3 regions of the Peribacillus sp. NPDC096448 genome follow, and region 2 is predicted to be linked to each of the others. Evidence: riboswitches for the same ligand, from Rfam matches in the RefSeq annotation. Region 2 holds a riboswitch; each other region holds the start of a gene.
The links. A riboswitch is a leader RNA that binds a small molecule or an ion and turns the genes downstream of it on or off. The one in region 2 is predicted to bind S-adenosylmethionine.

Region 1 (10,360 bases), on a different contig from region 2:
CCTTCCGCCCACCATGATCTTACGAAACAGCAGTTGCCTTGATGCTTTCCTGGAGACCTACAGGCATATATACCTTAAACCATGCAAAGGAAGCCAAGGGAAAGGCATCTATACCATTATCAAAAATGATGATGATACTCTATTGTTCAATAGCTTAAAACATAGTGAGTCCTTCCCGGATTTTGCATCCTTCTGGGAAACGAAAAAAAGGGATTTATTAAAAAGGAGCTATCTTGCTCAACAGGCGATCACACCAAAAAAACTTGTTGGACATCGTTATGATTACCGGATTCTCGTCCATTATGAAAAAGGTTTTTATAAAGTGACCGGCAAAGCGGTAAGGATGTCACAAACTCAGGAAATCACCACCCACACTCCCCGAGGCGGGAAGCTTTTTCCTTATCAAGACCTGCAATCAAGAAGCCTGAATCTAAAATTAGCGAATATTGCCCAGAAATGCGGTGAGATACTTTCAAAAAAAATCGGGTTTCTCGGAGAGTTTTCCATTGATATAGGAGAAGACGAATCGGGCGCGCTCTTCATATACGAAGTGAACTCAAAGCCCATGCAATTCGATGAGGAGGAAATTGAAACAAACAGGCTTTTGCATTTAAAAAATCTTTTCATTGAATTAACTTTTCCCAACCTGACAATAAAATAACACCTCCAGTTGCCGTTTTCCATTATAATTAAATGAGAAACTGTATATATGGAGGTAATACATATGATCACCCATTTTCAATGGGCACCATTGCATAAGAATCTGCCAGGATGGAAAATTTCCTTTTATTTCAACAAGCAGGCAGTCCAAGCATTGTATCATAAAGATGGATCCATCGAGTGGACAGCCAATCCGCCTTCCGAAACAGATGAAACCAAACTCAAAAGCATGATACATGATTTAATGGTCTTCCATGTATATGAATGAACCCTCAATACATTCATGAAATCGCTAAACGGAATAAAAAAAACTCCTTTGCCTAAACTAAAGAAAAGGCTAGGAGGGATTTATTTTGGATAAAGAAAAAATGACATTTTTGAAGGATACCGAATATGATGGCAAGGACTCCGTTTATTTAGATATCGACCGTATCATCAATGAAGGAATGGCGGGCGGAAATGTGTATGAAGTCGCTAACCTTCAGAACATCGAAGAAGCACATGATTTTTATGATGAAACAGATCCCAATATCAATAAATAACAATGGCGGGCGCTCTTATGGAGAGCCCTCCTTTATATCAGTCAGAGCGTTAAAAAGACAAAATCAAATAGTTCCATTCTCCATCACATTCAAAATATTTTCGTTTAATATCGATGTAATGATATGCTCTGAATCCCATTCATGCCCAGATATTTCGATAAGGGGATAGCGATTCGGTAAAACGAACTGCTGGATTTCATGAACGGTCAGCCCTTGAGAATGCAAGAGGAAAATTTCCCCTCGGAGATTTTCAAGATAATCAAGTTTTTTCCGAAACATTTCCTTCCCATCAGGAACATACCCAGCATGGCAGCAAAACACTTCCCCGAAGTCATATTGAAGCAATCTTTTTATGGAATCGATGATGACCGGAACAGACTCTTCCCGTAAGACAAGCTTTGTTTTTGGGGTTACGAAAAGGTCTCCTGAAAAGAGTACGCCATTATTGTGATTCAAATACACCATATGGTCCTTTGCATGACCTGGGGTAAAAATCGGCTCCCACGTTTGGGTACGGGAATGAATGGCCTTCCCTAGCGGCTCAGCTTTAAAGGCATCTCTCTTTCCCCAGAAAACTTTACGATATTCAGGATATACTGCATCCTTTGCACAAACCTCAACCGACATCGGGTGAATGAAAAGAGGGACCTTTTTATGCTCCTGTATCCATGCAGCGCCCCCAGTATGGTCTTCATGATAGTGAGTCAGGGCCACTGAGTCGAAGTCTGCGGACTCATAGAATGGAATGAGCTCTTCCATTAATATCTGTGCTCCAGTATCTATCAATAGGCCATCCGTTAAAAAGACATAAACACTCATCCCCGCCTTGTTCCCGCCAGGAGTCCCATGCACACAAACGACATCATTTATCGTCTTAATCTCTATCATTCAATTTCCTCCCCATCATTGTACAAAAATAGTTTCATCTTCCTTTTTTTAACTTTACTATAATAAATGTAGTACCACTTTACCTTTTTGACAAGGAAATATCGGAATAATTAACCTGGATGAAAATGCAGGATTATTGCATAATCGCCCTTTTTCCATGAATCGTTTTATGGACTGTACCAAATTTAACGACAAAAAAAATCAAAGAAACGATTGACATTGTCGGATTTTACAAATAATATAGATTATATTATAAAACTTGAAATATTCTAAAATAATAATTTACTTATCAAGAGTGACGGAGGGATCAGGCCCTGTGATGTCCGGCAACCGCCCTTAGGGAACGGTGCCAATTCCTGCAGAATGATTGCATTCTGAAAGATAAGACGAGATATAATTTCGCTGCCTCTTTCTGAATGATAGAGGCAGCTTTTTTAATGTTTAAGGGGGAAAGCTCATGATTGAAATCCGTTCAGTCCGAAAGGAATACGTCTCGAAGAAAAACCGAGTTATCGGAGTGGATAACGTATCTTTGACCATTCAAACTGGCGAAGTATATGGAATTGTCGGCTACAGCGGAGCTGGAAAAAGCTCATTACTCCGCTGCTTGAATTTGCTTGAACGTCCGACAGGTGGAAATATCATCATCGACGGCATTGATTTAACCTCTTTATCAAGTAAAGAGCTTCGTAAACAACGACAAAAAATCGGAATGATATTCCAGCATTTTTCCCTGGTCAGTTCAAAAACCGTTTATGAAAATGTCGCTTTCGCCTTAAAGGCCGCGCACCGATCGAAGGACGCGATCAGGTTACGTGTATTGGAATTGTTGGAAATCGTAGGGCTCAGCGATAAGAAAGATGTCTATCCGGCACAGCTTAGCGGTGGACAGAAGCAACGGGTCGGCATAGCTCGAGCCTTAGCAAATGACCCCACTGTACTATTATGTGATGAAGCGACTTCAGCCCTTGATCCAACAACTACAAAAGCGATTTTACAGTTGTTGAAAAAGATAAGCAGTGAGCTTGGTATCACCATCGTATTGATTACACATGAAATGGAAGTAGTCAAAGAACTATGCCACCGAGTCGCCGTCATGCAGGATGGCCGGGTAATTGAAGAAGGACCCGTTTATGAAATATTTTCACAGCCTAAGCAGGAGTTAACGAAGCAATTCATTAGCAGTGTACTGGATTTCGAACTCCCTTCGCACTTGATTGAAGAAAGTGAAGGTACGATTATTAAAATTCAATTCGAAGGGCAAACCGCCGGTGAGTCGATTCTTTCGGATACTCTCCAATCCCATCCAGTCAAGGGTAATATTTTACACGGTAAAATTGAGTATATCCAGGAAGTTCCTTTAGGCATTTTAATCATCGAGTTAATTGGCGATGCCGCCCAAATTCATTCGGCATTGGAATATATAAAAAATCGTTCCAGTTCTGTGGAGGTGTTAAAACATGTCACTGCTTAATCCCATCGTCAATATTTTACCTGATCTTAATAAAGCCTTTCTTGAAACGATTTATATGGTCGGCGTTTCTCTTGCAGTAGCCCTGCTGATCGGTTTACCGCTTGGAGTATTGCTGTTTACGACAACCAGGAATTTATTTTTTGAAAATAGCATCGTGAATCGATCTCTCGGTTTCACAGTCAATATTGTCCGTTCCATCCCGTTCATCATTCTCTTGGTCGCCCTCCTTCCTTTAACGGACCTTCTTACGGGATCGACAATAGGGCCAAGAGCGGCTTCTGTTTCCCTGTCCGTATCCGCAATACCTTTTTTTGCAAGAATCGTTGAAACGGCATTACGTGAAATAGACAGAGGAGTGATAGAAGCTGCAATTGCCGTAGGAGCCACTCCATGGATGATCATTAAGGATGTACTTCTTCCAGAAGCAAAACCGGGAATCATTCAAGGACTGACATTAACGACCATTTCGCTTATCGGTTACTCAGCAATGGCAGGGACAATCGGCGGAGGCGGAATTGGCGACTTGGCCATCCGGTACGGATATTACCGTTATGACAATACAGTCATGATCACGACGATCGTCGTGCTGATCTGCCTTGTGCAACTCATTCAAATGGTTGGTGACAAAGTCTCATACATGGTTAACAAACGATAGGATCAGTCATTTTTTCAATGATACAATACATTTCATTACTCAGGAGGAATTTCAAATGAAGAAAATAGCTTCGTTATTATCAGTCTGTGCACTTGCTCTTGGCTTGGCAGCTTGCGGGAGCGATGATGCATCCCCAAATACTGAAGACAAAAAGGAATTGAAGATCGGGGCGACTACCGGGCCGTACGCCGATATGGTTAAGGAGGCCATCAAACCAGGTCTGGAAGATCTCGGATACAAAATAGAGATCGTCGAATTCACCGACTATATCCAGCCGAATAAGTCGCTTGGCAACAACTCGATCGATGCCAACCTTTTCCAGCATAAAGTGTACATGGATAACTTCGCTAAAGAAAATGATTTAAAGCTTTCCGACCTTATCATAGTTCCAACAGCACCAATGGGCATATATTCTAATAAGTATAAATCATTGAAGGAAATCAAGGACGGTACATCCCTTGCAGTGCCCAATGATCCGGTTAACCTGGCACGTGCACTTAAAGTGCTGGTGGATGAAGGGTTGATTGAAGTCGATCCAAATGTCGACCCTTTAAAAATATCTGAAAAGGATGTAACGAAAAATCCAAAAAACATCCAACTAAAACCATTGGAATCCGCTCAGTTGCCCCGTGCAACAGACAGTGTTGACCTATCGGCGGTCCCTGGCAACTTTGCTCTTGCAGCGAAAATGGACCTCCAGGATGCCCTAGTTTTAGAAAAAATGCCTGATATGTATCGAAACGTTGTTGCAGTGAATACAAAAGATGTAGACGCTCAATTTGCCAAGGATATTAAATCAGTAGTGGAATCCGACCAGTTTGAAAAAGTGATCGATGACAAATTTGCCGGATTCGGAAAACCAGACTGGATGAATTGATCAAATAATCGAGGCCTGCTTCCCCTTTACCGGGAACAGGCCTTTCATTAAGGAGAACGAATATGAATACCTTACTGGAGGTCTGCAGCGGCCCCGCTTATTACGCATGTAAAGCAAATGTCCTTGAAAACCTGGAAATAAAACTGAGTAAAGGGAACATTCGTAATGCTCGTTATTCATAGACGCAAATCATGGGAAGTTGCTGAACCCTTTTTTCCTTCCTTAGAAAATATTGAGAAGATCTTTTTCACATACGGCGGGGAAGGCAGTGACCAAGAAATTGAACGCGTCAAGAAGGCTGCTCTTGAACAGGGTGTGGATGCATTAATCGGCATTGGCGGCGGAAAGTTGCTCGACCTTGCCAAATCGGCCGGAAACTCGCTTCAAAAGGAAATCATCCTCATTCCGACCTTGGCTTCCACCTGCGCTGCCTGGACACAGTTAAGTGTCATTTATGATGATAATGGTTCATATGTCCGGTATGATATTCATGAAAAAAGCGCTTGGATGTTATTGATCGAACCAGGAATTCTTCTTAATTCGCCGATTAACTATTTACGTGCCGGAATCGGCGATACATTGGCGAAATGGTACGAGGGCAATGCACTGGCCGAAAAGCTTGCCACCAAGTCCGTTTGTATTGAATTGGCCCATATGGCCGCAAGGCAATGCCAGGAAGTTTTATTGACATATGGCGAGGAAGCCTTAGCTGATTTGAAAAAGGGGAAATGGACAGATGCGTTGCAGCGTGTAATTGAAACGAATATCATCACCAGTGGTCTTGTTGGCTGCTTTGGCGGCCAGTACCTGCGCGTTGCCGGTGCCCACTCCATTCATAATGGCATGACTACCATCACGCAAGCGCATCATTTACTACATGGGGAAAAAGTGGCATATGGCATTTTAGTCCAGCTTGGGCTAGAAGGGAAATTCCCGGAAATCAAACAATTGCTTCCAATCTACCAGGAGCTTAAATTGCCGATGACATTGGTTGATATTGGTCTGACCGTTGAACATAAGGCGGAACTTCAACAGATTGCAGCCCAGTCTGTCAAAGAAGGTGAAGACATCCAACTTCTTTTCCCTGATATCAACAAGGAAAAAGTGGCAGCCGCCATAGAAAACCTTGAAATCCTCACAAACCATGCAAGCCAATCCATGGACTAAAAAACGATGGGGAATCTCTTATCAAGACCTAATTATAAAAAACCTTAATAAATAAAGGGGAGTACATATTAGTCATGTATAATATGTACTCTCCTTTTTTCTTTTAGTGGGTACAGCCAACATTTCGGAAACTTTGTACGCCAAGTAATTTTCAACATTAAATAGTCGATTTACTTTAGGAAATCGACTTTTTTTGTATACTTCCTATTTCTATTTGGGGTAGCGTCACATGCCCATCAAGGTAAGAAATCATAATACCCCCAGAACGAAAATTTTGTGCATCTTACTCGTTTTTATCGTTTTGGGGTAACTCGTTATTGTTAGCTTGATGGCGATGTGGGGCTAGTCATTTCCTCAAAGGAAGAGACTAAAGAAATTCATAAAAAAAAGCCCTCATTTCTGAGAACCTTTCTTCGTCCCTAATGCCCATGCAACCGGAATTGTAAAAGCAACCACAGACTCCCATTGTACGTGCATAGAAACTTCCAAAACCAATTGTAATACCAACATTCACCTAACCCCCAATTTAAAAGTCACCTTGCGGTGCTAGGCATACACTACAAAGCTTTTAAATTGGATTAGCTAAATATTACCATATCAAACTACTTTGTAATATACTTTTATTTTATGACTACCCACTAATGAATGTAATCGGGGATCTAATTCTACTCCATGTACGGGGTTCACTCTGTTCTATGCATTTGTGGGGTACCACCACATGCCCATCAACCTAAGTTAAAACAATACCTTCTAAAATAAAAAAACGCTATGCTTATCGTAAATAGTTTACGAGAAAGGATGGTGTTTTTTTATGAATCCTATCACCTTCAGTGAACTGACACTTTTTGCACAAGAATTACAACGTTTTCTATCCCCAAATAGCCCTACAAGAGACCGCCAAACAGGTGGGATTTGTACAGCGATCTAGTAAGTATCAAGCAAATGGACTTATCGCCCTTTGCGTTTGGCTCTGCCAAGAAGTCGCTAGTACATCACTCACGCACTTATGTAGTCGTTTAGAGGCTTCGACGGGGGTACTAATAAGCCCAGAAGGCCTGAATCAACGCTTTAATCCAGCAGCTGTCGCATTCCTCCGAGAAGTCTTTACTTCACTCCTAACACAAAAACTCTGTTTCAATCAATCACTTTCTTCAGGCATGATTTCTGCTTTCAAACGTATTCGGATTTTAGATGCGACTGTATTTCAGCTACCTGATTCCTTCGCCACAAATTATCAAGGCTCTGGAGGCAGTAGTAATACTGCAGGAGTGAAAATCCAATTAGAATACGATTTATTAAGTGGCCAATTTTTAAACGTACAACTGGGACCTGGAAAGAACAATGATAAAACATACGGCACCATCTGCCTTGAAACTGTTGAGAAAGGCGATTTATGTTTACGTGACCTTGGTTACTTTGATTTAGGAGACTTACAAGCCATTCATGATAAAGAGGCTTATTTTATCTCTCGGTTGAAGCTAAATACACGTATTTATATCAAGAATTCCGACCCAGAATTCTTCAACAATGGAACGGTAAAAAAACAAACCGAATACATTCAGGTTGATATGACACAAATGATGTCTAGTCTAACCCCTGGTGAAACGCTGGAAATATCAAAGGCATACATTGGACAAAATCAGAAGCTCCCAGCACGTGTCATTATCCATCGTTTAACCGATGATCAAACGCAAACACGCCTAAAAAACCAAGCGATTCGAGAAAAGAAGAAAGGCATTGTCATGAAGGAGAAAAGTAAGCACTTGATGGGCATGAACGTCTATATTACGAACACATCTCCAGAAGAAGTCCCCACTGATTATGTCCATTCCCTCTATTCCCTGCGGTGGCAGATTGAGATTTTATTTAAAACATGGAAGTCATTCTTTGAAATCGATGAATGTAAAACAATCAAAAAAGAACGCCTTGAGTGCCACTTATATGGCCAACTTATCGGCATTCTCCTCTGTTCTTCTATTATGTTTCAAATGCGACAGTTACTTCTTAAAAAGAAAAAGAAGGAATTAAGTGAATACAAAGCGATTTATATGATTAAGGATTACTTCCCGTTACTGTTTCAAGCGATGTCAGTTGGCACAGAAGAACTTTTGAAAATTTTGCATCGCCTTTATCATCTACTCAAAAAGAACGGTCGTAAATGTCATCGGTATAAGAAGATGACTGTCTTTGATATTCTTGGGGTTGTGTATCAATCGACGGTGAAGGATAGACAAGCTGCCTAGAAAAAAGCGCATATTTGATAGGCTTCTTTGGCATGCCTGGTTTTCAAGAACTGGGTAGTTTTGGAACAATATCATTTTGTGCTAGTAATTTATGTTGTTAGCTTGATGGGCATGGGGTAGCGTCAGGAAAATGCGGATTTACAACGCTAAGGAAATGTCACCTATTAAAAAAGCCGATTTCCATTTCAAGGAATCGACTTTTTTAGTTATTCTTATTCAACTAAAGCACCCGTTAGCCATCCATGAAGCGCAAAAATCAGCGCTTCACCACAGAGAATGAAAATTGGTCTCTATGTCGATAATGTTTTAATGGCTGGCGAAGAAGGTCGTTGAACTATGGTGCCTTTGAGCCCATCCGTTAGTCTGACTCCGACGACCACGGTGTACCACCGACTGTCGCGCCCTTTATGGGTAGCACTCATGGGAGATTAATCCTTTTTTGGTCGTCGTGCCAGCCTCTACTTAATTTGCTATGAATGGAGGTTTTTGTTTTACGATTTACCAATCTCAATCAGATCACTCATAAGGCTCAGCCTTTTTTAAAAAGCGTTTTTACTGGGTCTATTTTGTTGTGGTTTTTTCTGGATTTTGAGCTTTTTTAATTTTCATGGGAGTTCATTCAGGTATGAATTACTACTTATTCCAATCCTTAGCTAACATACCGTAAACAATATGGTCAACATAATGGTCATACAACCATTCTGCTTGTCTGATACAACCTTCATTAACAAAACCCAATCTTTCGGGAATTCCTCTACTTTTCTTATTCTCCACAGCAACCCTTATTTCCACCTTATCTAGTTTCAATTCAATAAATGCATAATCAGTCAATGCCTTAGCTACTCTTGTCATAATTCCATTACCTTGATATTCTTCTCCGAGCCAATAACCAATATATGCAGTTTTATTTGACCAATTTATTTGGTTATAACCTGCTACACCAACAATTTGTCCCTTATACATAATAACTGTATTGACACTCTTGTTTTCAGCAAAACCTTTTAAAGAAATATTAATGAACCCTCTTGTATCTTCAAGTTTTGTTGTATTATCCAGCCAAGGGAGCCATTCTCGTAGGTATTCTCTGGATTGATTTGTTCTTTCGAAAACTCTTTCTGCATCCTTTAATTCTAACAGTTTCAATGATAACTCCTCATCAATATTATGTAAAAACATACTCATCCCCCTAATTTTCCCATTGGTTTATATTGTATATTAACATATATGATTAATAGTTAAATCACTTGTTTATAATGGAGCTAACCTGCCCCTTTAGTTCATTAAGGTGTAGCTCAGAAACAAAGTTTGATCAAATTAATACAAGAACCCATGAAAATGAATAAATAGAAAGGACATGTTTAGAAAAAAGATTAACAAAAACATGCCCTTATAATATTTAATTGGATTATTCTTTTATAAAAAAGATTGATCAGGATGAGGGCGTAGCCATCACGTGTTCTTATTTCTAGTTATTGTAAGTCAACACTATCTTTATTATTGATCCAATTAGACAAAAAAGGGGAAGGCAATATCTATCCCCTCCCCTTTTTCAAACACAACTTATTTTTTAAATCTTCTTCTAAATCCTAAATACAGACACCCTACAATAAAAGTCATAATTAGAATGGCAATCCACGGGCCAAAAGCTGTGATTGGAGTTACATAATCGCTAGTTTCGGATATTCCTTTAACAGCTTGGGAAGAACCTAGAATCATAGGTCTCAGCTCCTTAAGAGAAAGTAGATGTAGCTTTGAAACAAAGTTTGGTCAAATTAATACAAGAAACCTTGATAAATAAATAGAAGGAGCATGTTTTGAAAAAAGATTGATCATTTTTGGTAATGAACTAACGTA
Region 2 (10,360 bases):
CCACTGCGAAGCCGACTCTCCACCCTGCCATATTGTATGTTTTCGATAGAGTGTATATTTCAACTCCTACATCCTTCGCTCCCTCCGCCTGGAGAAAGCTTTTCGGTTTTTTTCCGTCGAATCCTATTGCCCCATAGGCGAAATCATGGACCACACAAATTGAATGTTCTTTTGCAAAGGAGACGGTTTCATCAAAGAAACTTTCAGTGGCAGAAGCGCCTGTGGGATTATTCGGATAATTCAAGAACATCATTTTGGCTTTATCAAGAACTTCTTTATGTATGTCATCGTATTTCGGAAGAAAATCATTTTCTTCTGTCAAGGGCATCAGTTCGGTCTTTGCCTGGGCTAAAACAACACCGGAAAGATAATCCGGATAGCCGGGATCTGGAACAAGGATCGTATCACCTGGATTCAATAAACACTGCGGCAGTTCGACAAGACCCGCCTTTCCCCCGAAGAGAATCGCCACTTCACTATTCGGATCCAGCTTGACACCGTATTCTCGTTCATAAAAGACGGCAGCAGCATCTTTTAAATATTGATGTCCCCGGAATGGCGAATATTTATGATTAGTCGTTTTTTCAGCTGCAGACTGCAAACTTTTGACGATATGTTCCGGCGTCGGCTGATCAGGGTTTCCCTGGCCTAAATTAATGACATCATGTCCTTGCTCCGTGATCGCATTGACTTTTGCGACCAGTGAAGCAAAAAACTGCTTGGGCAGGTCCTGAAGCAGTCCGGATTTTTCGAATTGCACCATTTATACACCTTCTCTGAAATTTCTTGAAATTCTAGTCACAAATGATATATGTTTATCGTAGTCTTGTAAAGCATTTTTTACATGTGGGGGTTTTAAACGATGAAGTGGAAAATAGCTTGTATTCAAATGGATATAGCCTTCGGTCAACCAGATATCAATTTTCAGGTTGCAGAACAATGGATGGAAAAAGCAGCTCGGTCCGAACCCGATATCGTCATATTACCAGAGCTTTGGACAACCGGATACGATTTGACCAGGCTGAATGAGATTGCAGACCAAGAGGCAGAAAAAACGATTGAATTTCTTAAAACACAGGCACAGAAACACCGGATTCACATCATCGGCGGTTCCATTGCGAAAAAAACAAGCAAGGGAATCTATAACACCATGCTCATCATCGATAAACACGGAAAGCTCATTAAAGAATATGATAAGCTTCACTTATTTCAATTAATGGATGAACACCATTTCCTGCAGCCAGGTGAAAAAGATGGTTTATTTACTCTTGATGAAAAAATATGTGCCGGGTTCGTTTGTTATGACATTCGTTTCCCTGAATGGCAGCGAGCCCATACCGTTCAAGGCGCGGAAGTTCTATTCGTTACGGCTGAATGGCCAAAGCCGAGACTCGATCACTGGAGAGCCTTATTGATAAGCCGTGCCATCGAGAACCAAGCCTATGTTGTAGCCGTTAATCGTACAGGTTCGGATATCAATAATATATTTGCGGGTCATTCCTTGATTATTGATCCATGGGGGAATATCGTAAGTGAAGCCGGAGAAGGAAACGAACTATTGACAGGCACCTTGGACTTCAACAAAGTTACGGAAGCACGTAACAAAATACCTGTATTCGAAGATCGCCGTCCAGACTTTTATTAATTTACCCATTGACAAACTATTTAAAAAGTTGATATTATTTTCCCGAAGATTAAAATTTCAGAAAACATTTACTCTTATCAAGAGCAGGCTGAGGGATAAAGGCCCTATGAAGCCCAGCAACCGACTGTAATACCATTGTGAAATGGGGCGGATCCTCCGCCGGATTATTAAATCCACAGAGCACGGTGCTAATTCCACCAGAATTCATTTTCTGGAAGATAAGAGGTCCGAAGCCAAAACTTCTGCCTCTTTCTATATGAAAGAGGCTTTTTTATTCTTATTTTGAATCTGGAGGGGAAAAGAATGACTCAAAACCATTCAAATTTTAAGAGATTGACAAACGAAACAGCTATAACCCTTGCAAAAAAACTTGGGTTGGTCAATGCGGATGCAAGTTTGAAATGTAATGAAATCGGCGATGGAAACTTAAATTATGTTTTTCATATTACAGACACGGTCACAAACAAAGGACTAATAATCAAACAAGCGGTCCCTTATGCCAAGGTACTTGGTGAAAGCTGGCCGCTGACACTGAAAAGGGCAGCCATTGAAGCGAATGCGCTGATTCATTTCAGAAGTTATTGCCCCGAATTCGTACCGCAAGTCTATTATTCGGATGAACAGCTTGCCATCACAGTAATGGAGGATTTATCGCACTTGAAAATCGTTAGAACAGGATTGATCCATGGCGATTCATATCCATTGCTTTCACAGCATATTGGTGAGTATGTTGCGAAGACGGCATTTTATACATCCGATTATCATTTAGAACCCTCTGCGAAAAAGGAGGTGGCCCGACATTTCACGAATCCCGAACTCTGCAAAATCACTGAGGTCTTTATTTTCACGGATCCATTTTTTGAGGAACTCCCGGGAGATTTCGAGGTGGAATTGACAGGTGCCGCCCAAAAAATATGGAATGATCAAGAAGTGATACTTGAGGTCGCCAAACTGAAACAAAGCTTTGAAACCGAGCAGGAAGCCTTGCTTCATGGAGATTTACATACTGGAAGTATATTTGCAAGTGAAACCGAAACAAAGGTTATTGATCCGGAATTCGCTTTTTATGGGCCAGTTGGTTTTGACCTTGGTCAATACACCGCCAACCTTCTCTTTCAGGCAGTAACACGAAATGGCGTCGGAAGGGAAGAGATTTTCACGCTCCTTCATGAATTTTGGAATGCCTTTGAAGAAACTTACACCGAATTATGGGAAGGCCAAAATAAAAGCCCATTTCGCCATGTGAAAGGTTATCTGCCTTATTTACTGACAAAATTCAAAAAAGATGCATTCGGTTTTGCAGGCTGCGAACTGATTCGGCGAACCATTGGCCTTTCCCATGTAGCCGATTTAAACGTCATTGAAGATAAAGAAACAAGGATCGCTGCCAAAACGGCAACATTGGAAATTGGTTCTTTTTTAATTAAAAAACGGGAGGAATTGGATGTTCCAACTATAATTGAAGCGTTGAAGCAACGTACACTGCCATCTTACTCAACCATTTAAAAGGAGACCTGCACATGACTACACTAGCACCCTTACCATATTCGGTACAATGGGATGATACCCATATTACATTATTAAATCAACAAGCCCTTCCTTCCATAACTGAGTTTATTGAACTTCATTCTGTTAATGATGTATATGACAGCATTTTGACATTAAAAGTTCGCGGTGCCCCAGCAATTGGACTGACGGCAGCATTTGGTGTTGCACTTGGTGCCAAACAGGAAACAACCGCTGAATTAGGGGAATTCAAGAAAAACGTAACGAGGCATATTGAAAAACTCGCATCTTCCCGGCCAACTGCAGTCAACCTTTTTTGGGCGTTAAGGAGGATGGAGAACACCTTGCAGGCTGCGCAAAGCATTTCAACTGCCAAGGAAGCACTTGTATCGGAGGCTAAAGCCATCTTTGCTGAAGATGAAGAAATGTGCAGGAAAATCGGGGAACATGGTTTATCCCTATTCACTAGAGGAGATTCCATTCTTACGCATTGCAATGCTGGGGGAATCGCCACAGCTCGGTATGGCACAGCCTTGGCTCCCTTCCACCTGGCTAAAGAAAGGGACTTTCCGCTAAAAGTGTATGCATGTGAAACCAGGCCTGTCCTGCAAGGGGCGCGTTTGACGGCTTGGGAATTGATGCAAGCGGGGGTTGATGTCACCTTAATTTCTGATAATATGGCTGCCCATACAATTCACCAGAAACGAATAAATGGAATTATCGTCGGGGCCGACAGGATTGCGGCCAATGGGGATACAGCAAATAAAATCGGGACATTGGGATTGGCCATATTAGCCAAGCACTTTGGTATCCCCTTTTATGTAGCCGCACCATCAAGCACATTCGACCTTTCTATCGAATCCGGCACATCCATCCCGATCGAAGAGCGGAATGAAGCTGAAATCACCTTCATTCAAGGTATAAGGATCGCTCCGGAAAACGTGAAGACTTTCAATCCAGCCTTTGATGTTACACCGAATCACCTAATTACAAGCATCATTACCGAAAACGGAATCATAACACCTGATTTCTTCAAAAACATTCCGCATTTTGTTAATTGATTCAGGTTCCTTTATTGGTGATAAAAAACGAGAAGGATTTCGTATCCCTCTCGTTTTTTAAATAATTATTCTTGCGAGGTCTATAATACAATAATTAAATCCGAACACTTTCGATAATAAAATGGACTTCCAAAATTCTTGTTATTTTGCAAAGAACTCCTGAAGTGCTTTTTTATTTTCAGTGCAGTCCATTTCCAAAACGGCTCCGGACTGGGGATATATTTCATCTTTAAAGCTTCCTTCCACTGGAACCCTTAAGGTTTCGACGGTGTCCGGGGTATGGAAGACGGCTTTTGGACCCATTTCTATTATTGTTTTCAGACCAATATCTGTATCCAAGTACGAGAGCCCTTGTTCTATGATACCAGGAAGGGCTGCCATCCCTTCGAAGGATGAGATTTGATTTATAAACGCTGTTTTTAATTGAACCATAACTTCTTGTTGACGCTCTACCCTTCCAAAATCACTTTCATCGTCATGTCTAAAACGGACATATTTCAATATTTCCTCACCGTGTAGAACATTTTTACCGACGCTTGCTTGGATGCTCATATCATCAATGATTTCCTGATCCACATTCACCGCCACCCCCTCAGGGGCAAGTAAATCGACCATCTTCACAAATCCCTGGAAGTCGATTACCGCTACATGATCGACCTTGACATCAAAGTTTTCCTGTATGGTTTTCTTGAGCAATTCCCGTCCACCATAATAATAAGCAGCATTTATTTTGTTATATCCTGATTTATTCCCGGGGATTTTCACATAACTATCACGCATAATGGAAGCCAGCTTCAGTTTCTCCTGCTCAGGAAAGTATTTTGCCAGGATAATCGCATCTGACCGAGATTTTTGCTCTCCCCTTGTGTCAACACCTATTAACAGAAATGTTTTCTCGCTTTCCTGGTTCTCTTCATTGATTAGTTTTTTTTCCGTACCTTCATTTCCATTTTGTTTGGGTAAAGGGGCATATGTACAGCCTGCCAGAATCAAGATCAAGAGATATATGAACAATACCTTTTCTTTCATTACCTCACCTCATTGGAAAATTACCCCTATTCTCTGCCTAATGTTGGAATCCTATGCATGAAAACGACAAAAAAGCCTGCCAACGAAATTCGCTGACAGGCTTTTCGGTCAAAATCATTTATTGATTTCTTTCTTTAATACTTCCACTGCCTTTTTCACTTGTGTGTCGTTCTTAAGGATTTTCTCGCGGATGACCTGCATCAATTTAACGGTAGTATCATCCTTAATGGTGCCGGTTTCTTTAATTTTTTGTTCCCTTTGGAATGCTATGACAGCATTCGTGGTTGCTTCATCAAAGAATCCATCTACCTTACCTGGATCATGGCCTGCTTCCTTCAGCATCTCTTCAGCCGCTTTCACTTCACTCGAAGAATCGGATGCTTTCAATTCCTTATCGGGCGAAATGTACGGAAGGCTCGCATAATCAGGAAGCTTCACAGTAATATCCGGCTTGATCCCTTTTTTATGAATCCAATTGCCTTCAGGAGTCAACCATTTAGCTGCCGTATATTTGAAGTTAGATCCATCTTTGAAGTCTTGGGCAGTCTGCACTGTCCCTTTCCCAAATGACTTGACACCGATCAATGGAATGTCCGCAGATTCACTGACAGCCGCTGCAACGATTTCAGAAGCACTGGCACTTCCATCATCAATCAACACGACTACCGGGATTTTCAGTTCTCCATCATTCTCCGATTTATATACTTCTTTTTTCCCGCTGCGATCCTCAACTTGAAGGACCACTTTCCCATTAGGTATGAACAGACTTGCCATTTCTATTGCTTGTTCAAGCAGTCCCCCCGGGTTTCCCCGCAAATCCAATACGAGACCCTTCATGTCCTTCTTGGACATTTCCTCAAGCGCCGTTTTCAGCTCTTGGACTGTATGTTCGGAAAAACTGGTCACTTGAATTTTTGCAACTCCATCATCAAGCATTTCCGCATAAACCGTCTCAATCGGAATTGTGTCCCGTTTAATGGTCAGCTCAATCGGTTCCGACTCACCAGCTCTTGAAATGGATAGATCCACTTTCGTACCCTTCTCGCCCCTGATTTTCAGGACAGCTTCAGAAGAGCTCAGTCCTTCAACACTTTTACCATCCACACTTAATATAATGTCATTCGGTTTTACCCCAGCTTTTTCTGCCGGGGACCCTTTTATTGGTGAGACCACCATTATTTGTCCATCCTGCTCCTGAATCTCAGCACCGATTCCTTCAAAAGATGAAGAGATGCTCTCATGGAAACTCGACGCTTCCTTTTTATCCATATAAGCAGAGTACGGATCATCCAATGATTCGATCATTCCATTAATTGCCCCGTCCACCAGCTTTTCTTCATCAATCTCTTCATAATAGTTATCTTTTATCGTATCGTATGTAGAATACAGCTTTTCAAATTCCGATTGCTTATCCGGTGCTAATGACTCTACTTTTTCATCTCCAAAGGTCAAGGCTATTGTAGTAATCCCTGCAGTTAGAAATATGACTAAGAAAATCCCCATAATGAACGTAAACTTCTTTATTTTAATGAATTTCCCTGCCTCTTTTGGCTGTTTTTGATTTTCTTCTTCCACTGAAGCCTCACCACTTTCATTCTTCATGACGATATAAACGATTTCATTCCTATTTTATCAGCTTTCAAGCCAATCGAAAAATAATAGTTATCAAAAATAACAACTTATGACCATATGTATTTTTTTAGCAAACTTCAAATCAGGGAAAATGGTCCAAGGAAAACAGGCATCTCCTGACATTACAAAAATGCGGATACCATGGAACAAATGAGCCTGTATCCAACTGCCATTATACAGCATCACTTATTCCTGGTCACCCGCCTGTCAATTACATCCAATTATCAGTCCTGGATAGCTGCTTCCAATGCCACTTCAACCATTTCGTTGAAAGTTGACTGGCGCTCATCCGACGACGTCTCCTCACCGGTTAAAATGTGATCGGAAATGGTCAATACAGATAAAGCTTGGCGGCCAAATTTAGCAGCAAGCGTGTAAAGGGCAGCTGATTCCATTTCTATCGCAAGGATTTGGTATTTTGCCCATTTTTCCAATTCACTATTATCGTTATAAAACTGATCGGCCGTAAATACATTACCGACCTTCAATTGCAAGCCCTTAGCCGTGCCGACGTCATAAGCTTTTCTAAGTAATTCGAAATCCGCGGTCGGGGCAAAGTCCACCCCGCCGAAAGTCATGCGGTTCATTTGGGAATCGGTGGAAGCACTCATTGCAAGGATCACATCCCTGACTTTTACATCTTTTTGAATCGCTCCTGCAGTTCCAACACGAATCAGCTTCTGGACATTATAGCTATTCATCAATTCATTCACGTAAATCGAAATGGATGGGACACCCATGCCTGTACCTTGTACAGAAATTCGTTTTCCTTTATATGTCCCTGTATATCCAAACATGTTACGAACTTCATTATAAAGTTTAGCATCCTCTAAAAATGTTTCAGCAATATATTTTGCACGCAACGGGTCCCCAGGAAGTAAGACCGTTTCCGCAATTTCATTATCTTTTGCACCAATATGTACGCTCATACGACTATGTCCTCCTTAACTTGTGGTTGAAATGATATTCAAAAACTACTATACCATATCAACCACAAGTTAGGAAAATCGAACCTTATCTGGAACTTGAAAAAATGAAAAGCAGGAAAAAGACTTTTGGCACCCTTCCTAAATCGCAAACAAAACGGCGGTGGTCCGCCGTCTTTTTTTAAATGGTTAATGAAATTAAGGGAAAGGAAGCTGCTAACCGTCTTATGACAGGTTACTCTTCGACTTCTTCATCAATTATGCATTTTTCAAGAAGATATTCGAATGTGATGTCAGCAAGATCTTCAACTTCAGCTTCTGTTGGAAGATAGCCCCGTCTTATCAATTCTTGAAAAAAGAATTCCGCTATCTCTTCTGTATCAATAAAAACCTCAATTTCTCGCAAATCATCGCCCCCTTATTTAAAGGTCTATGAATGTGTAGAGACAAATATACCACTAAGGCATCCCATAATGGAAAAACATATGAAGGGCCTATAGTTATCAAGTTCCATTCGTGTTCTATTGTATGGATACTTCTATAGGGAATTTGGAAATTGCCCTTTAAAAGTTTGGGATACCTTTCACTTTGTTTGCTTCTTTTTATGATCTGGATAAATTTCCTCTGCAGCTTTTTCAATTTTAGCAAGGGCGATTTTCATGATGTGACGATATTCATCATCGCCAAAATGTTCGTAGAGCTTACAATAATCATTATATAAATCCAACAGTCCATCAATCATTTCCTTTTTTTCATCTTTTGTCATTGTCATTTCTCGCTCACCTTTACCAGGGTTGTTTTGTTTAGCAATGATAGCAAGCTCATTTTTCTTTTGAGGAAGGAGCAGACCCAATTTTTTAATGATTCCATCTGCCCGTTTGGCATCGGCAATCAAAGTCAGTTCTTCTTCATGAGCTTCAAGCCATTCACCATCAGAGATTCTTGATAACTCATAGATTACATCCTCCCAGGCATTTTCCTTATAGCGCCAAATTTCCGTTCGATAGCCGATAATCTTGAAATAATCCTGTTCATATCCATCCACTTGGACCAAGTCACCTAATAAATATTTATATTCAATATCGATTTGTTCTTTCGGATAAAGGATTTCTCCTTCATATTCATTTATCGATTGCAATGTTTTTTCGATATAAAGACCTTCACTATAGTTCACTTCATACACATAAGCACCATCGAGAAATTTCACATCGGTTATATTCCCGACTGTCCCATACATTGTTATTACGACTGTATCGCCTAATTTAAATTTCGGCTGTTTTTTTTTGCCCATAAGAGACATCCCCCAATATGGTCCTTATCGTTTGATTAGTAAATTATATGCACAAACAAACATGGAGGTTAATGGAAATAAGAGGGCGTTTTGCTCATTTAGCTAATTAAACGGCCCATTTATTAAAGGGCACTACAAACAAAAAAAACCGACTCATTTAATGAGACGGTTCGTAGTGGGGATTGTGAGCGTCACTTTCGTTCCTTCGTCACGGAAGCTCTCAATTTGGAATTTCCCTTTTAATTCCTCCATTATTTGTATGCATGTCGCTACACCTAATCCGTTTCCATCCGGTTTGGTGGTATAAAAGGGCATACCGATATTTTTTAAATTCTCGGGACTGATGCCTTTTCCATCATCGCTGATCACTAATCTTATATATTGGGACACGGAATTGTGATGTAGTTCAATCCGCCCCCTTTCTTCAATGGCTTCACAAGCATTATTCAAGACATTCAAGAGAACCTGCCTTAACCGGTTCCTGTCTGAATAAACAATGACGGATTGTGTCACCTCATTAATTAGTCTTACATGAGAACTCGGAATTGAGGAAGTATAAGTATCTATAATTTCATCAAGGAAATCCTTTAAATCGATTTTCTCCCATTCCAGTTGATGCGGTTTTGCCAAATCAAGAAGTTGTGTCACAAATACATTGACCCTATCCACTTCATGAAGCATGACATCGCTATATTTTTCTATCAATGATTTATCATGATCCTGGCTCTTCAATAATTGGAAAAAGCCCTTTATTGTCGTCAACGGGTTCCTGATTTCATGGGCGACACCGGCAGCAAGCTGGCCAACATATTTCAATTTTTCCGTACGGACGATTTCCCTCTCACGATCTTCAATCGTTTCCATCATTCTTAGAAAAGCAAGGTTCAATTTTTCCATTTCCTCGAAGCTTCTATTGTCGGAAATGATGAATTCCTTTCCTCCTATGAAATCCTCTGTCGCTCCGACAAGTTCTTGAACTGGCCGTACGAGAGTCTTTGTTAGTAAATAGACAGCCAGAATGATAGAAACAAAAACGATGCTGTAGATTGTCAGGTACCGTGTTAATAGGTCATTCAAAGGTTGAAATACCTGTTTCTTATCAGCACCCACAACAACAAACCATTTATTCTCTGTTTGTGCTATCGTATGGACAGGCTGGATGGAATATATTTTTTCCCCATTCTCTTCACTGTACAATTCATCCGATAACGACGCTCCCATCAGCTTATCTTTCGTTAATCCCATTTCTTTCAAGGCAGAATCCTGCATA
Region 3 (10,360 bases), on a different contig from region 2:
GTTAAAGAAAATCAGCGAACGGATGCACCATAAATGGAAAGATGGAAAATATATGGCCTATTTCCAAGCATTCACGAATACGCATGCACCCGTGGCAGAGCTTCGCGAGAAATATGAAAGTGTATTGACCCAGGAAGGTGTCGTCGGACTCTCCATCGCGACACGACCGGATTGCCTTCCAGATGATGTAGTCGAGTATTTAGCGGAATTGAACGAACGCACTTACCTTTGGGTGGAGCTGGGTCTCCAGACGGTCCATGAAAAGACCGCGACGATGATCAACCGCGCCCATGACTTCGATTGCTACAAAGAAGGCGTCGATAAACTGCGCAAACACGGCATCCGCGTCTGCTCCCATATCATCAATGGCCTTCCTCAGGAAGATTACGGCATGATGATGGAAACAGCCCGTGCAGTCGCCAAACTCGATGTGCAGGGGATAAAGATCCATTTACTTCATCTATTAAAAGGGACACCGATGGTCAAACAATATGAAAAAGGCCTGCTCGAGTTTCTTGACCGTGACGATTATGTCAGCCTGGTATGTGACCAGCTGGAAATAATCCCTCCAGAAATGATCGTTCACCGCATTACGGGTGACGGTCCGATCGATTTGATGATCGGTCCAATGTGGAGCGTCAATAAATGGGACGTCTTGAATGCCATTGACGCCGAATTGAAACGCCGCAACAGCTGGCAGGGGAAAAACCATCACACGGAGGTACAATCATGAAGCTAGATCGAATTTTGCCATTCGCCAGGATTCTGCTCGAAAAAGCGGTCCATCCCGGGGATATAACCATAGATGGCACGATGGGCAACGGCTTTGATACAGTCTTTCTTGCAGGACTTACAGGTGTAGACGGACATGTGTATAGTTTTGATATTCAGAAAGAAGCGATCGAAACCACAACGGCGAAACTGAACGCCGAGAATTTACAAGAGCGCTGCACCCTCATTCACGATGGGCATGAACATTTAAGCAAATATATCCGGAAAGAACATTCCGGAAAGATCACAGGTGCCATCTTCAACCTGGGCTACCTACCTGGCGGAGACAAATCAATCATCACCCAAGCCGAGACGACGATATCAGCCATTGAACAGCTGTTTGAACTGCTGGCGCCTGAAGGCATCATCATCCTCGTCATTTACCATGGTCATCCAGGGGGATCGGCAGAACGGGATGCCTTGATGGATTATGTAGAGAACTTCCCTCAACAGATAGCACATATCCTGAAATACGGGTTCATCAACCAAGCAAACAATCCGCCATTCATTGTCGCGATTGAAAAGAGATGATGACCATTGACACCGTTCGATATGAACGGTGTTTTTTCAATCCCAACTCGCAGGCAGCAGAATTACCAATCATAACTTTTTGAATTTTTCGTCTATAATGATTATAATGATGGAAAATAGATAAGAGGGTGCAGAAAATGGAACATTTGCCTACTTCACTACTGACGGATATATTGACTGAAAAAATCAAAAGGGATTCAAGTGAGCAATACGGGGATTTTGTCAGCTCGCTCAACTCGTTGACAGAAGAACAAAAAACCATCGAGGACCTCAAACAATTCGATCATCATTTTGATAAGTTCTTGCCACAGCTCGATTTAATGATTTCCACCCAAAACCATGAAGCGATCATGAATATGAAAGCGACGCTTTTGGACCTTTTCGCCAATGACTTGACCTTCAAATCCATTTATCTCATATCCACTGCATTATCCAATAAAAAGGAACTTACACATTTGAAGCAATTTATGTACCCGGTTACTTTCTGGGCACCGGTCATCAAGTCGAACGAATTGCTTAAAAACGCAGGCTGATCCAAAGAAAACTGCCGAAGAGCTAACTTCGGCAGTTTTTAAAATTTATTCTGAAGTATGTACTGATCAAACGACATACCCTAATATCTTTAAACGGTTTTCAACAAAACTCAGCGCATATTGAAATACATCATCACGCTCTGGTTCATTGAAGATTTCATGATAAAGCTTCGGCCATTCCTTATATTGCTTTTCACTGGCCATGTTATAATTAAACCACTCACGAACCGCCTTCTTGTTCACGATTCGGTCATCTCCGCCCTGCATGACCAAAAGCGGCACATCCTGAAATTCAGGAATCTCTTCAAAAGCATCCTTCATAGCCTGTGCAAGCTCGCGATACCAGCGAACTGAAACCTTTGTGATATATAATGTATCGTTTCTATCGGATTCACGAATTTCCGCACTTCTCGTCGCCATTTCAGGTGTCAATCCGGAGTCTACCCTGAACTTAGGCATAACGATGTTCAATCCATGCGAGAGCGTTGTAAGGAACTTCCGCGGCTTCGTCACGAGGCCCAAGCAAGGAGAAGAAAGAATCACCCCTGCAATGTCCCATTCCTCTTCCTGAAGAAGGCGTATCGAAATCAAACCGCCCATGCTGTGTCCAAGTAAAAAGACCGGCAACGAATATTCGTAAGCCTCTTCTATCCAGCTTTTCACTTCGTCCAAATACTCATCAAAGGAATCGATATGTCCCCTGTAGGCGCGAGTAGTCATCCCCTGCCCAGGAAGGTCGCCCATGACGACATGGTATCCAGCTGAAAGCCACATTTGTGTTACCCACTTATAACGTCCGTGATGTTCCATTGCCCCATGAACGATGACAATGACGCCCTTTGCGTCTCCTTCTGTCTCCCATTTCCACATTCGAAATCCCCCTTTCACTTTTCACTTGTTGTGTACGATCCATGATAGTTGAAATAATATATATAAATTATAACCATATTCATGATTTTCGACAAAAAAGAAATCTAACAAGTTGTACATTGCTATTATAAATAGCCAAGTGTATTTGCATACGGTATATTAAAATAATACATAAAAACATTCACTTCGGAAAGGAAATGATTGAAAATGATTATTTATCCGTATAAAGGCAAAGAACCTGAAATTGCTGAAAGCGCTTATATCGCTGAAAATGCTGTCGTCACAGGTGATGTCAAAATCGGCGACGAAACATCAATCTGGTTCAACTCCGTCATTCGCGGTGACGTATCCCCAACCATCATCGGAAAAAAAGTCAGTATACAGGATAACAGCGTCCTGCACCAAAGCCCCAATAATCCATTGATCATCGAGGATGAAGTAACCATTGGCCATCAGGTCATTTTACATAGCTGTAAAATCCGCAAAGGAGCTTTAATCGGCATGGGATCGATCGTACTTGATGAAGCCGAAATCGGCGAAGGGGCTTTCATCGGTGCCGGCAGTCTCGTTCCCCAAGGTAAAGTCATTCCACCGAACATGTTGGCATTCGGACGTCCAGCTAAAGTCATCCGCGAAATCAACGAAGAAGATCGTCAGGATATGGAGCGCATCGTACGCGAATACGCCGAAAAAGGTCAATACTATAAAACGGCGGAACGAGTAAAGTAATGCACGAGTAATTGACTGAAAGTTACGAGTATTCGCTCCTAACTCTCGAGTAAACTGTTCTAACTCACGAGTATGGCCTTTAAGTTTAATTTCTTTGGGATTTCTTGAATTATTCCCGATAGACGGCAAAATTAATCCATAAAAAAAGGTGCCCCGCTAATTGCGAGACACCTTTTTTTATATGAATTACGCTTGCGCTTTTAATGTTTCTGCTTTGTCCGTGCGTTCCCATGGAAGATCGACATCTGTACGGCCGAAGTGTCCGTAGGCAGCCGTTTGTTTGTAGATTGGGCGACGAAGGTCAAGCATTTTGATGATACCAGCTGGACGAAGGTCGAAGTTAGCGCGAACTAGGTCAACAAGGACTTCTTCGCTAACTGTACCAGTTCCGAACGTATCAATGGAGATCGATACAGGCTCTGCCACACCAATCGCGTATGCCAATTGAACTTCCGCTTTGTCGGCAAGGCCGGCTGCCACGATGTTTTTCGCAACGTAACGAGCAGCGTATGCAGCAGAACGGTCAACTTTAGTAGCATCCTTACCAGAGAATGCACCGCCGCCGTGACGAGCGTATCCGCCGTAAGTATCAACGATGATTTTACGTCCAGTAAGACCAGCATCCCCTTGAGGTCCGCCAATTACGAAACGGCCAGTCGGGTTGATGAAATACTTAGTATCTGCATCGATCAACTCGGCTGGAACAACAGCTTTGATCACATGTTCTTTTAGATCGGCTTGAATTTGTTCAAGCGTAATTTCTGCATCATGCTGTGTAGAGATGACGATCGTATCTACACGTACAGGACGGTTATTCTCATCATATTCCACAGTTACCTGTGTTTTACCATCAGGGCGTAGGTAAGCAAGAGTTTCATCTTTACGAACTTGAGACAAGCGGAATGAAAGTTTATGCGCCAATGAAATCGGAAGCGGCATAAGCTCTTCTGTTTCATTACACGCAAATCCGAACATTAGACCTTGGTCCCCTGCACCGATTGCATCGATTTCTTCCTCTGACATGTTTCCTTCACGAGCTTCCAATGCTTTATCGACACCAGCTGCGATATCGGCAGACTGCTCATCGATGGAACTCAACACGGCACAAGTTTCAGCATCGAAACCGTATTTCGCACGTGTGTAGCCAATTCCTTTAATCGTATCACGAACGATACGCGGAATGTCCACGTAAGCTGAAGTTGTAATTTCACCAGCAACAAGCACAAGACCTGTAGTTACACTTGTTTCACACGCAACACGTGCATTTGCATCCTTAGCTAGGATAGCATCTAAAATGGAATCTGAAATCTGATCACAAATTTTGTCCGGATGGCCCTCTGTAACAGATTCAGAAGTAAATAGACGTTTCTTTGACATCATATTTCCTCCTTGGAAGTTAGTATGGTGTAGGCATAAGCCTGATTTTTACGGAACTCGTTTCCCTCATTAGTTTCGACTATAGACACAGAATTACTTATAAAAAACACAAAAACCTTCCCTGGCAAATGAGGAAAGGTTTAAAATTCTGTCTTCTATCCTTTCACTCTTATCGTTCAAGGGTTTTTACCTTGCTCAGGTTAGCACCATCACCACTATTCCTTGAAGACCTTCGCTTTATTTTCGGCGATCGGTCTTGGAGTCAAGTTCAATATGGCAGGTTGCTGGGTTTCAAAGGGCCTGTCCCTCCACCAACTCGGGATAAGAGAATCCGTACAATTTAAGATAATATCGTATTTGGCTGGAATTTGTCAATGCTTTTCTAAAAAGAACATTTCCACCCAGAATGGCGTTCATTTGAAAAATCATGTTGATACAACGTCCTAAAGGGGTTTACAATGCAAAATACGAATAGAAATGTTGCAAATTGCCATTAATAATAAAGTATGGAGCATCGAAAAGGAATGACATCCTGACTTTCCCATTAGACATATATTGCTTACTTACTTCCTATTTAAATAAATTTTTCTTAATGATAGTATATGCGATAATCCTGATTCGGTTCCTGCCGGATTAAAATGATTAATGCGTCCAGCTGAAAATAATCACAAATTAAAAGAAATAGTATAGACTAATTGAATGAATGTGTTATACTAATTGTAATCTAAAAACTCAAACAAAGGAAGGTACCTCATATATGAATTCTGTAGATGTTTCTAATGAGTTACACCAATTATTAACAGGAAACAATGTGCAAACTCAACTATCAGTTCCTCAATTGGTCGAAAAAGTACTAAGCAGAAATGAAGGCGTTTTAACATCAACCGGCGCGGTTAAAGCTGAAACTGGCAAATATACTGGTCGTTCACCTAAAGATAAGTTTATCGTGGAAGAAGCATCAGTTAAAGATAAAATCGATTGGGGTCCCGTGAACCAGCCGATTTCCGAAGATGTGTTCAATAAACTATATAATAAAGTAGTTGACTACCTAAAAGCAAAAGAAGAGATTTTTGTTTTTAAAGGTTTCGCTGGTGCAGACGAATCATCACGTCTTCCCATCCGTGTTGTTAATGAATATGCTTGGCATAACCTATTCGCCCATACTTTGTTCATCCGTCCAAACGAAGAGGAACTGAGAGGTCACGAAGCTGAATTCACGATCCTTTCTGCACCTAACTTCAAAGCGGACCCAGAAGTGGACGGAACCACATCCGAAACTTTCATCATCGTTTCATTTGAACGCCGTACCATCTTGATCGGCGGAACGGAATATGCAGGAGAAATGAAAAAATCGATCTTCTCGATCATGAACTACTTACTTCCAGAGGCTGGAATCCTTCCAATGCATTGCTCTGCTAACGTAGGACGTGAAGGGGACGTCGCTTTATTCTTCGGACTGTCCGGTACAGGCAAAACAACTTTATCAGCAGACACTAGCCGTAAACTGATTGGTGATGACGAGCATGGCTGGTCTTCTAACGGCGTATTCAACATCGAAGGCGGCTGCTATGCGAAAACGATCAACCTTTCACGTGAAAAAGAACCACAAATTTTCGATGCGATCCGTTTTGGTGCTGTATTGGAAAATGTTGTTGTTGATCCGGATACACGTGAAGCGAACTATGATGACAGTTCATTGACTGAAAACACTCGTGCCGCTTACCAAATGCAAGCGATCGATAACATCGTGAACCCAAGTATTGCAGGACACCCAAATACAATCATTTTCTTAACAGCTGATGCTTCAGGCGTTCTGCCTCCAATCAGCAAGCTTTCCAAAGAACAGGCAATGTTCCACTTCCTAAGCGGATACACTAGTAAATTGGCTGGTACTGAAAGGGGCGTAACTTCACCGGAAGCTACATTCTCCACTTGCTTCGGCTCACCATTCTTACCGCTTCCAGCTACACGTTATGCCGAGATGCTTGGTGATAAAATTGACGAGCACAATGCAAAGGTATACCTTGTCAACACAGGATGGACTGGCGGTGCATATGGAACTGGAAGCCGTATGAAACTTGCTTACACTCGTGCAATGGTACAAGCGGCACTTGAAGGTGAATTAGCGAACATCGAAACGATCAAAGATGATATCTTCGGTTTGGATATCCCGCTTCATGTTCCTGGTGTTCCTGATGAAGTGCTTCAACCAATCAAGACATGGGCAGATCCTGCCGCTTATAAAGAAGCAGCAACAGACCTTGCCGCACAATTCCGTGCAAATTTCAAGAAATTCAAAAGCGTTCCAAGTGAAATCGAAGAACTTGGCGGACCGACAGCTTAATAAATTGTACAAAAAAGGACCAAGCTCTTGCTTGGTCCTTTCAGTTTGTCGACAAGAAATGTCTCTTCCCGAACCATGATTACGGTTTACTTTATTAAGTGCCATGGAAGGCGAAATATGGCGTTTACCATCTGCGGTCGAATAAATCTGCCGGATAGGGCTAAATATGGCGTCTACACGGTCGAATAAAGTACCAGGTAACCCGAAATACGGCGGCTGCGGTCGAATTTACTACCATTAGCCCGATTTACCGCATATACGGTCGAATAACTGGCTAGCCGAGATCCTGCTAGAACTTGCGGCGAGGAGGCTTGGCGGAAAGGAAGCGGATTTCTGAAACCAACTGGATCGTTTCCACGGTCTGAATGGACCAAGCTCTTGCATGGCCATTTTCTTCATTGGAAAAAGGGGACTGTGATAGTCAGCGCCCCCTTAATCGTTATTCCATTATCAATGTTGTCCAAGTTTTTAGATGATCGCTTTATTCCTAGCTTTTTTCATGGACACTGTTTTGTATTGATATATATTGCCCAAGTTTGCCACCGGGACATCTGTTTTAGTTGCATCAATGCAATTGCGTGTATCCAGAATCAATTTATTGTTCATGAGATTCGATAGCTTATCATAATCCATCTGTTTAAATTCATCATGGTCAGTCAGGATAAGTATCAAGTCGGCATCATTTACAGCGTCTTCCACTGATACGACTGGCATCTTTCCAGATTGGACATGCGGGTCATGCAAGGCTACATCCACGTTTTCCATCCCCATCAAGATATTGACGACATCAATGGCGGGACTTTCACGAATATCATCTACATTTCCTTTGTAAGCAAGACCGAAAACAGCTACTTTTGGCTTCCGGATCCCCTCCAGCATCATCCTTACGGAATTAACGATGTAATAAGGCATCGATACGTTGGTATCACGGGCCAATTTAATGATTCTCGCATACTCTGGTGCCTTTGCAACGACGAAATACGGATCAACCGCTAAACAATGGCCGCCAACTCCTGGTCCTGGTTGGTGAATATTGACACGAGGGTGTTTGTTTGCCATCGATATGACATCCAAAACATTGATGTCCAGCTCGAAACAGACTTTCGTCAGCTCATTCGCAAGGGCGATATTGACATCCCTGAAGGTGTTTTCCATCAGTTTGGACATTTCAGCCGTTTTCGCATCCGTCTGAATGATCTCCCCTTGAACGAAGGTTTTGTAAACAAGACTTCCTTTATATGAGCATGTTTCCGTGATGCCCCCGACGATACGGTTATTATGAACCAACTCTTCAAGAATCCTTCCAGGTAAAACGCGTTCCGGACAATGAACGAGGAAAATGTCTTTTCCGATGGTAAGGCCCGTCCTCTCGATCATCGGTTTAATATGATCATCCATGCTTCTTGGCGCTATCGTCGATTCGATAATGATGACATTCCCTTTTTTGATAAAAGGAAGAATGTTTGAGGTTGCATCCATGACATGTGTTAAATCACAGGATTGATGCATGTCCTTTTTATTTGGAGTAGGCACCGCGATGATGAAAACATCCGCATGTTCCGGGCTTAACGCAGCCCGAAACTTATTGGAAGTAAGCACTTCTTGCAATACCTCCTCCAATCCAGGTTCTTCGATATGGAGCCTGCCGCTATTCAAATTGGAAATAATCTCAGGATGGATATCCACGCCGACGACATCGACACCGTGTTTCGCAAACATTAAAGAAGTTGGAAGTCCTATATAACCAAGTCCGATTGTACAAAGTTTCATATAAACCACTCCTATCTATTTTTCTGCTACACTCAAATTTGTTAGGCTGTTTGATAGATTTCGATAAAGATTTCCTTCTCTTGTTTCCAATTGTATTTTTGTCGCGCCTTCAGGCAGTTTTGGCTCATTTCCGCCCTTTTTTCAGGATGCTTCAATAAGTAATTGACACCTTCGGCAATTGATTTTGGATCATGTGAATCGACACACACACCGATTTTTTCCGTATCGACAACCTTTTGAATTTCAGGAAAGCTGCAGGCAACCACTGGCACACCGCTCATCATATATTCAAACAATTTATTTGAAGATGCGGAGTAGTGATTAAAGCAGACATTATTCAATATCTGAAAACCTAAATACGCATTTTTGGTATAATGGAGCAGCTCGTCGACCGGAACCTTCGGCAGGAACTTCACACGATGCTCCAGATTCATGTCGCTTACTTTTTTCATTAATTCATCCTTGATCCTTCCATCCCCGATAAAAACCACCGTTCCGCCCTCGATCATCGGTACAGCATCAACCAATTGCTCTAACCCTCTTCCCATTTGAACGCCGCCTTGGTATAACAATATCGGTTCATTCTCTGGCAAATCGAGCAGCTCATGCAAATTCACGGCCGTACTTTCCTCCGGATTGGTTGGAATCGGGTAGTTATGGACCACCTTGGGATACAGACCATATAAGTCTTCGTTATACTTAGCTCTCGTATGGTTTTCGGCAATCATTTCATCGACGAACATTAATAGGAATTTCTCCATCATCCCGTAAATTCGGCTATTATATCCCGTTCTGCTCGTTTGTACTTCATGCGAGTCATAAATCAGCTTTTTCCTTCTCAACCATTTACTGCTGATCGCTCCCTGCATGAGCGTATTCAAGTCATTTGAATGATAAAAATCATATTTCCTTTTCCGGCCATGATAGATCATTTGACCAAAAATGTAGCTCCTCGTTAACAGTGTCGGCAGCTTTGTTTTAGTGATGATCAGGGTGCCCATCGCAAGTAGTGCAAATGAACCGAACAGTATTCCCGATCCCATCCAGCCATTGATTAAGTTCAAATTCCACAACGTATTCCAGACCAATAAGGCCAATAGAACAATTTCAAACTTCTTTTTCTTCAATTTGCCAACGATCCTGAGAATTTTATGAAGCGCCTCCCAGCGGTTATTCACCCTAGTGACCGAGAAACCATTTTGGTGTTTCTCCTTTTTGGCCAAACCCTCGATTTTCCAGTTATGAATGGCAATTAAATCGACTTCATAACCCGCTTCAGTGAGTGCTGTGCATTCTCTTAGAACCCTCGCATCGTTCGTAAAGTGATTCCACACGAACATACATACTTTCTTCGCCATGTTGTCCTCCACTTCCGGATTTTTCAGCCTGACGCTTCCATCACGTTGATGAGACCTTTAATATTTTTAGACCATTG

Region 1: it holds a riboswitch for S-adenosylmethionine, as region 2 does, so the genes downstream of both, ACIQ0C_RS19000 (methionine ABC transporter ATP-binding protein) here and mtnK (S-methyl-5-thioribose kinase) in region 2, are expected to answer to the same signal.
Region 3: it holds a riboswitch for S-adenosylmethionine, as region 2 does, so the genes downstream of both, metK (methionine adenosyltransferase) here and mtnK (S-methyl-5-thioribose kinase) in region 2, are expected to answer to the same signal.

The regions. Positions count from the first base shown of each region.
Region 1 is NZ_JBIWEU010000011.1:153,713-164,072, forward strand. Features, by position in the region: gene ACIQ0C_RS18980 (YheC/YheD family endospore coat-associated protein) at 1-661, shown strand, start outside; gene ACIQ0C_RS18985 (YheE family protein) at 725-928, shown strand; gene ACIQ0C_RS18990 (hypothetical protein) at 1,014-1,202, shown strand; gene ACIQ0C_RS18995 (MBL fold metallo-hydrolase) at 1,266-2,090, opposite strand; SAM riboswitch class I at 2,374-2,478, shown strand; gene ACIQ0C_RS19000 (methionine ABC transporter ATP-binding protein) at 2,548-3,564, shown strand; gene ACIQ0C_RS19005 (methionine ABC transporter permease) at 3,551-4,219, shown strand; gene ACIQ0C_RS19010 (MetQ/NlpA family ABC transporter substrate-binding protein) at 4,275-5,096, shown strand; gene ACIQ0C_RS19015 (iron-containing alcohol dehydrogenase family protein) at 5,262-6,263, shown strand; partial or broken gene ACIQ0C_RS19020 (IS4 family transposase) at 7,075-8,506, shown strand; gene ACIQ0C_RS19025 (GNAT family N-acetyltransferase) at 9,140-9,682, opposite strand; gene ACIQ0C_RS19030 (hypothetical protein) at 10,067-10,222, opposite strand.
Region 2 is NZ_JBIWEU010000002.1:52,468-62,827, reverse strand. Features, by position in the region: gene ACIQ0C_RS04215 (pyridoxal phosphate-dependent aminotransferase) at 1-763, opposite strand, end outside; gene ACIQ0C_RS04210 (carbon-nitrogen family hydrolase) at 863-1,645, shown strand; SAM riboswitch class I at 1,717-1,870, shown strand; gene mtnK (S-methyl-5-thioribose kinase) at 1,949-3,151, shown strand; gene mtnA (S-methyl-5-thioribose-1-phosphate isomerase) at 3,166-4,212, shown strand; gene ACIQ0C_RS04195 (LCP family protein) at 4,354-5,241, opposite strand; gene ACIQ0C_RS04190 (lmo1851 family serine protease) at 5,356-6,816, opposite strand; gene deoD (purine-nucleoside phosphorylase) at 7,098-7,802, opposite strand; gene ACIQ0C_RS04180 (YozD family protein) at 8,035-8,205, opposite strand; gene ACIQ0C_RS04175 (hypothetical protein) at 8,383-9,090, opposite strand; gene ACIQ0C_RS04170 (ATP-binding protein) at 9,244-10,360, opposite strand, start outside.
Region 3 is NZ_JBIWEU010000012.1:156,054-166,413, forward strand. Features, by position in the region: gene mnmL (tRNA modification radical SAM protein MnmL/YtqA) at 1-733, shown strand, start outside; gene mnmM (tRNA 5-(aminomethyl)-2-thiouridylate-methyltransferase MnmM) at 730-1,302, shown strand; gene ACIQ0C_RS20110 (hypothetical protein) at 1,440-1,835, shown strand; gene ACIQ0C_RS20115 (alpha/beta hydrolase) at 1,902-2,705, opposite strand; gene ACIQ0C_RS20120 (gamma carbonic anhydrase) at 2,916-3,434, shown strand; gene metK (methionine adenosyltransferase) at 3,621-4,814, opposite strand; SAM riboswitch class I at 4,978-5,139, opposite strand; gene pckA (phosphoenolpyruvate carboxykinase (ATP)) at 5,569-7,155, shown strand; gene ACIQ0C_RS20135 (nucleotide sugar dehydrogenase) at 7,624-8,925, opposite strand; gene ACIQ0C_RS20140 (glycosyltransferase) at 8,967-10,283, opposite strand; gene ACIQ0C_RS20145 (glycosyltransferase family 4 protein) at 10,307-10,360, opposite strand, start outside.